2 linked regions of the Halioglobus japonicus genome follow. The protein of the gene in region 1 interacts with the protein of each later gene in a pairwise test. Links are inferred from orthologs where the notes say so. Each region holds a gene or a part of one and is shown on either strand. Other genes may lie near its edges.

Region 1 (3,314 bases):
AGCTCTTCTCCCTCCAGCACCACCGCTGCCACTGCAGCAGCCAGGTTAGAGAGATTGAAGTGACCGACCAACGGGCTGGCGAAGTCACCCTCGCCCCAGGGCGTGCGCATACGGCCATGGACACGGCCATTCGCAAAGCCTGTCTGCTCGATGACAACGTCAGCGGAGGCGTCTTGTAAGGAGTAGCGGTAGGCCTGCACGTCAGGCCCTATGACATCAAGAATACGGGCAGAGAACGGATCATCTGCATTCACCAGCACCTGGCGCAGGCCGTCGGTGTCGAATAAGGCCAGTTTGGCCCGCCCGTAGGCTTCCATGCTCCCGTGGTAGTCGAGGTGGTCGCGCGAAAGATTAGTGAAGACCGCTGTCTCAAAGGCCACGCCATTCACCCGACCCTGCACCAGCGCATGCGAAGACACTTCCATACATACGGCAAGCACTTGCTCGTCGACCCAGGCCGCCAACTGGCGCTGCAGTGACACGGCATCCGGCGTGGTATTACCGCCCTGCGCCACGCCATCTTCCAGGCTTGCTCCCAGCGTACCAATCACGCCACAGGGTTTACCCAGCGCCCTCATCAGTTGCGCCACCAGACGACTGGTTGTGGTCTTACCGTTGGTACCCGTGACGCCCACCATGTGCAACGCGCTTGAAGGCTCACCGAAGAATCTCGCCGCCAGGTAACCGGACTCCTGCTGCAATTCCGGCAGCTCAACCAGCGGCACCGGCACTGCATCTACAAAACCGGCCACCGGCGGCTCGGCAATCACTGCGCTAGCGCCGTTGGCCACAGCCTGCTCAATAAACTGCCGGCCGTCGTGCAGTTCGCCCGGCATCGCCAGAAATACATCGCCTGGCTGGACTTTACGGCTATCCAGCTCAATGCCGCGCACCGCAGTTGCCCCACCCTCGCAGCCAGGGCTTGCAATAAGCTCAGCCAGCGCCATCACGCTGCACCTCCGCGCCCGGCGCCGGCAACGGCCACTTCTTCGGGCAGTTCAGTCGGAGTCACACCCAGCAGGCGCAGCGCACCCTGGGTCACAGCGGAGAAGACCGGCGCTGCTGCAGCACCACCGCCGTAGGATTCGCCCTGCGGATCGTTAATCACCACCACGGTGACCACCCGGGGATCGTCGACCGGTGCAACGCCGGCAAACAGCGCCACATAGGCGTTGTCGACATACCCCTGCGGACCCACCTTGTGAACCGTACCGGTCTTTCCGCCGACCTGGTGACCGGCCACACGCGCCTTGCGCGCAGTACCATTGTCACCGGTGACCCGCCCCAATACTGTCAGAACCTGGGCGGCCACATCGGGGCTTACCACCTGTACACCCTCTTCGGGTACACCATCGTGGGCCAGCAAGGACACTTCCTGCATCACGCCATTATTGGCGAAGGCACTGTAAGCGCGGGCCAATTGCAAAGGTGTTGCAGTAATGCCGTAACCAAAGGCCAGGGAAATTTTCTCGGTCGAATACCAGCGCGGGCGGTTTGGCAGCAGGCCTGCGCTTTCGCCGGGGAAGCCTGTACCCAGGGGCTGGCCGATACCGAAGCGACTAAAGACTTCCCAGATAGGCTCATGCCCCAGCTCGACCGCCAGCTTGGTCACGCCCACCTGGCTGGATTTCTCGATGACCCGCGAGAGGCTGATATCGCCATAGTTGCGCGGGTCTGGATAGGTCTTTGGCCCCACCCGAATCCAACCGGGCGAAGTATCAATCATGGTCTCGGTGGTATATAGGCCGCTTTCCAGGGCGGCCACCAGCGTCAGGGTTTTCATGGTCGACCCTGGCTCATAGGTATCCGTTACCGCCCGGTTGCGCGTGGTTCCGCCCTTCATGTTCTTGCGGCTATTGGGGTTGAAGACCGGGTAGTTCACCATGGCCAAAACTTCACCGGTATGCGCGTCCAGCGTCACCACCGTGCCGCTCTCTGCACCCGCTGCCGTCACGGCCTTGGCCAGCTCGCGATGCTGAAGATGCTGTAAGCGCAGGTCGATACTCAAGCGCAGCGGCTTGCCCGGACGGGCAGGCTGCACGACGCCGATATCGCGGACCATCTGCCCCTTCAGATCCTTGATGTACTTCTTCTTGCCCGGCACGCCGCGAAGGTGCTCGTCATAAGCCACCTCCATACCGGCAATGCCTTCATCGTCCAGGTTGGTAAAGCCCACCAACTGCGCGGCCACCTCACCTGCGGGGTAGAAGCGGCGGTATTCCCGCTCGCCATAAACACCGGCAATACGCTTGGCAAGAATCTCGCGCGCCTCATGGGGTACGCGGTGACGAGCCAGGTACATAAACTGCTTACCTTCATACCTCGCCACCCGCTCGCGCAGGGAGGACAGACTCATCCCCAATGCTGCGGCAAGTTCGGGCAGGCGCTCTCTATCCAGGTGACGCGGATTGGCCCAGATAGACACCACCGGTGTGCTTACCGCCAGAGGCTCGCCGTGGCGATCGGTAATCACACCGCGATAGGCGGGAATTTCGGCACTGCGCAATGAGCGAGCATCCCCCTGATTCTGCAGGAACGAGTAGCCGCGCTCTGTATCGAGAATCTGCAGTGACAGCACCCGCCCAATCAGCACCACCGCCATGCACAGCAACGCAAAGGCAACCAGATACAGGCGCCACATGGAGATCGCCGCAGGCACAGACTTCTTCCTGGCCGTTTTCATCGACCCACCACTTCATAGCGAGCCAGATCAGGCTCAGCCATTTTCAGCTCGGATCGCGCCACTTTCTCAACCCGATAATGTGATGCCCAGGTGCTCTCCTCGAGCAGCAGACGTCCGTAGTCTTCCTGCAGATGCCACTGACGCGCCTCCAGCGCCTGCAAGTGGGTATACAGATCACGACAGGCGTGCGTTGAATGAATTACGGCAAAAGCTGAGCCCAATACCAGGACGGCCAGCACCAAATTGCCCCAGAACAGCGGTGCACGCCGGGCAGGTGCCTGCCCACTCACGGCGGCGGTCATCATCTTCTTGCCTTTGACTCGCGGGCTCATGCGATTTTCTCCGCCACACGCATGACCGCGCTGCGCGCCCTGACGTTCTCGCCCAACTCATCCGCGCTGGCCTTCACGGCCTTGCCAACCAACTTCATACGGCGATTCAGTGCCGCATCGGTGACCGGAACGCCGGGAGGCAACTGCTCGCCGCGAGCCATATCGCGCATGTAGCGCTTGACCATGCGATCTTCCAGCGAATGGAAGCTGATCACGACCAGGCGCCCGCCGACTCTCAACACATCGAGCGCGCCGTCGAGCAGATCACGCAGATCGTCCAACTCACGATTCACCTGAAT
Region 2 (3,318 bases), 3.5 Mb from region 1 along the record:
CGCTCAGCGTCCGGTGAAATCAGCACCAGGCATTTGCCGGTAATACCTTCCTCGCGCTCGCCAGTGAGCGCATGGTCGACGCCCGCCGCTTCCAGGTCGGCGATATAGATATCGCCATCGGCGTCGTTGGCCACCTTGCACGACATGAAGGTCGGCTTGCCAAACTGGGCAGTGGCAATCATTGAGTTGCCCGCACTGCCGCCGCTGGCATGGCTTGCCTTGACCAGATGCCCTTCGAGGTGGCCCAGCAGTTCACTCTGGCGGTCGGCGTCGACCAGGGTCATCATGCCCTTCTCGACGTTCATGGCGGCCAGTTCGCTGTCCTCAACCTTGATCTCGGTGTCGACCAGGGCTGCGCCGATTCCATAAGCGGCATATTTTTTCATGGTTACATCATCCTCAGTAAGTTCAGCCGGGTATTATCCGGATTCGTTGATCTATTGAAAGTGGGCTGGTGTACACTCCCGACCCATGGTTAAAACTCGCCGTCTGCTCTTCAAACTCTTTCTCGTGGCCCTGGTTGTCGGTGTCGGCTTCCTGATTTACCTCGACGCCCGTATTACCTCCACGTTTACCGACAAAATGTGGGAACTGCCCGCCAAGGTATACGCCCGCCCCCTGGAACTGTATGTGGGGGCCGAGCTGACCCCGGAGGACCTCGCCTACGAGCTTGAGGTGCTGGGCTACCGCAAGGTGCGTCATGCCAGCGGCCCCGGGCAGGTGGCGCGCAATCGCAATCGCTTTGAGGTTTATACCCGCGGCTTCGATTTTCCCGGTGAAAGCGAACCCGCCCGGCGGGTCACGCTCGATCTTGGTGCTACCCGGCTGCAGGGTATTACCAGCAGCGGCGCCCCCGTCGATCTCATGCGCCTGGATCCCGTTCAGATCGGCGGTATTTATCCTTCCCACGGTGAAGACCGACTGCTGATCCGACTTGCTGACGTGCCGGATGCGCTGTGGCAGGCGCTTCTTGCCGTGGAAGACCAGGACTTTTATGAGCACTGGGGGTTCTCGGTCTCAGGCATCGCACGTGCGGCCCTCAGCAACCTGCGCTCCGGTCAGGTGGTGGCGGGTGGCAGCACGATTACTCAGCAGTTGGTGAAGAACTACTACCTCACGCCAGAGCGTACCCTGGTGCGCAAACTCACGGAAGTGATCATGGCGGTGCTGCTGGAGCTGCACTATGAGAAAGATCAAATTCTCGAGAGCTACCTGAATGAGGTGTATCTGGGACAGGAGGGGCCCCGGGCGATTCACGGCTTTTCCCTGGCCGCCCGGCACTATTTTGATACGCCACTGGAGCAACTGGGCCTGCATCAACAGGCGTTGCTGGTGGGAATGATTAAAGGCCCGTCGCTCTATAACCCGCTGCGCAATCCCGAGCGAGCGATGAAGCGCCGCAATGTGGTGCTCGATGTCATGGCCGAGCAGGGGGTGATCTCTGATGAGCACGCGCTGGTGGCCAAGGCCATGCCGCTGGGGCTCAACAACGCGCCGCGCATTCGCAACAGCTTCCCCGCCTACCTCGACCTGGTGCGTCGGCAGCTGCGCCGCGACTACCGCGAGGAAGACCTGACTACACTGGGCCTGAGCATATTTACCGCCTTTGATCCGATTTTGCAGCGCAAGTTGGAGAGCAGTACTACCAGCGTTCTCAGGGCCATCGATGGCAAGGGCAGTCTGCAGAGTGCATCGATTGTCACCCGCTTTGACAGCGGTGAAGTCGCCGCGCTGGTTGGTGGGCGCAAGGTCAGTTATGCGGGGTTTAATCGCGTCCTCGACGCGCGCCGCCCGGCGGGCTCTTTGTTGAAACCTGCGGTTTACCTTACCGCGCTGGAGCGCCCGCGGGATTACTCCCTGGCCACCCTGCTGGCGGATGAACCGATCAGCGTGCCGGTGCGCGGCAGCGACGACTGGCAGCCGCGAAATTTTGATCGCCAGGCCCACGGCCAGGTGCCGCTGTATATGGCTTTGGCGAAATCCTACAACCTCGCCACGGCAAGTCTTGGTCTTGAGCTGGGTATTGAGAATATTGCCGATATGCTGGCCCGGCTCGGGGTTGAGCGGCCAGTGCCCCAGGTGCCGGCGCTGACCCTGGGTGCCGGCGAGTACTCACCGATGGATATGGCCGCCATGTACCAGACCATTGCGTCCGGTGGGTTCCGCACTCCGCTGCGCAGTATTCGCGATATTGTCGATGCCCGCGGTGAACCGCTGCAGCGCTACGACCTGCAGTACGAGCGTGAGGTGAGCCTGCAGGCGGTCTACCTGCTGCAATACGCCATGCTCGAAGCCATGAAAAAGGGCACGGGCCGCGGCGCCTATCGCGACCTGCCAGCCAATATGCTGGTGGCTGGCAAGACCGGTACCACCAATGATGGTCGCGATTCCTGGTTTGCCGGTTTCTCCGGGGATCTGCTTGCAGTGACTTGGATGGGCCGCGACGACAATGGCGAAACAGGCTTGACCGGCAGCAGTGGCGCCCTGCGGATCTGGTCGCGCTTTATGGCGGGTGCTTCCCAGCGGTCCCTGGCTTACCGTATGCCCGAGGGTGTGGAGGTCGATTGGGTGGATAGCAGCAACGGTATGATTACCGGCGAGGGCTGTCCCAACGCGGTGCAGATGCCGTTTATTGAAGGCTCGCAACCGCGGGCGCATACCAACTGTGCGCCGCGAACGTCACGCATCAAGGGCTGGTTCCAGTCCATTTTTGATAACTAGCCCGGGGCCGCTGGCTTGTGCGGCCTGTTCGGTTACACTGCATGGCCACTACCGCCTCTTTGGAGTTTGCATTGCGCCACCCTGTCGTTATTGCCCGCGTATTGCTGGGAGCATCTATTGTTGCCCTGGCTGCCTGTGGCACCAACCCGTATTCCCTGCCCAAAATTGAGAGTGGCGAGCCCAGTTATGAAGACACCTCGCCTCCTGAGGCGCCTGAGCCTGCGCCGACTCCGGCGCCGGATTCAAGCACGGGGAGTGGTGGCCACAACGTGTTGATTGACCGGGCGGTGCAGGCGCGCAGCAGTGGCGATGCCGATAGGGCACTGGGGTATTTGCAGCGTGCCCAGCGCATCGATCCCGACGATGCTGAAATTTATCTCGAACTGGCGCGCACCCACGCGGTACTGGGCAATACTGCCCAGGCCAAGGCGGTGGCCGAGCGCGGCCTGCTGTACTGTTCAGGAAGTCGTCAGTGCAATGCGCTTGCGGGGTTTGTTGACTGAGCCGCCAGGTTCAGTCCGAACACACCACATCAAAACCATTGTCGCGGGGCTCAAAAACTAGGTGCTGGTTAATGCACGCGGGTAACTCGCCCAC

Evidence for each region.
Region 2: the proteins of BST95_RS17535 (region 1) and mrcB interact in binary tests that used the Escherichia coli proteins (3 or more experiments, as listed by UniProt). The link is inferred for Halioglobus japonicus from one-to-one orthologs.

The regions. Positions count from the first base shown.
Region 1 is NZ_CP019450.1:3,735,573-3,738,886, forward strand. The notes cover bases 316-3,314. They hold BST95_RS17535 (peptidoglycan D,D-transpeptidase FtsI family protein), read right to left. Parts: upstream 2,684-3,314; coding sequence 947-2,683; downstream 316-946. Other genes in these bases: BST95_RS17530 (UDP-N-acetylmuramoyl-L-alanyl-D-glutamate--2,6-diaminopimelate ligase), read right to left, coding at 316-947; ftsL (cell division protein FtsL), read right to left, coding at 2,680-3,015; rsmH (16S rRNA (cytosine(1402)-N(4))-methyltransferase RsmH), read right to left, coding at 3,012-3,314. Outside these bases: more of BST95_RS17530, read right to left, coding at 1-315. UniProt on the Escherichia coli protein: Essential cell division protein that catalyzes cross-linking of the peptidoglycan cell wall at the division septum. Required for localization of FtsN.
Region 2 is NZ_CP019450.1:204,934-208,251, reverse strand. The notes cover bases 94-3,096. They hold mrcB (penicillin-binding protein 1B), read left to right. Parts: upstream 94-471; coding sequence 472-2,721; downstream 2,722-3,096. Other genes in these bases: BST95_RS01020 (tetratricopeptide repeat protein), read left to right, coding at 2,763-3,096; BST95_RS01030 (adenosine kinase), read right to left, coding at 94-386. Also shown: more of BST95_RS01030, read right to left, coding at 1-93; more of BST95_RS01020, read left to right, coding at 3,097-3,224; BST95_RS21210 (ATP-binding cassette domain-containing protein), read right to left, coding at 3,235-3,318. UniProt on the Escherichia coli protein: Cell wall formation. Synthesis of cross-linked peptidoglycan from the lipid intermediates.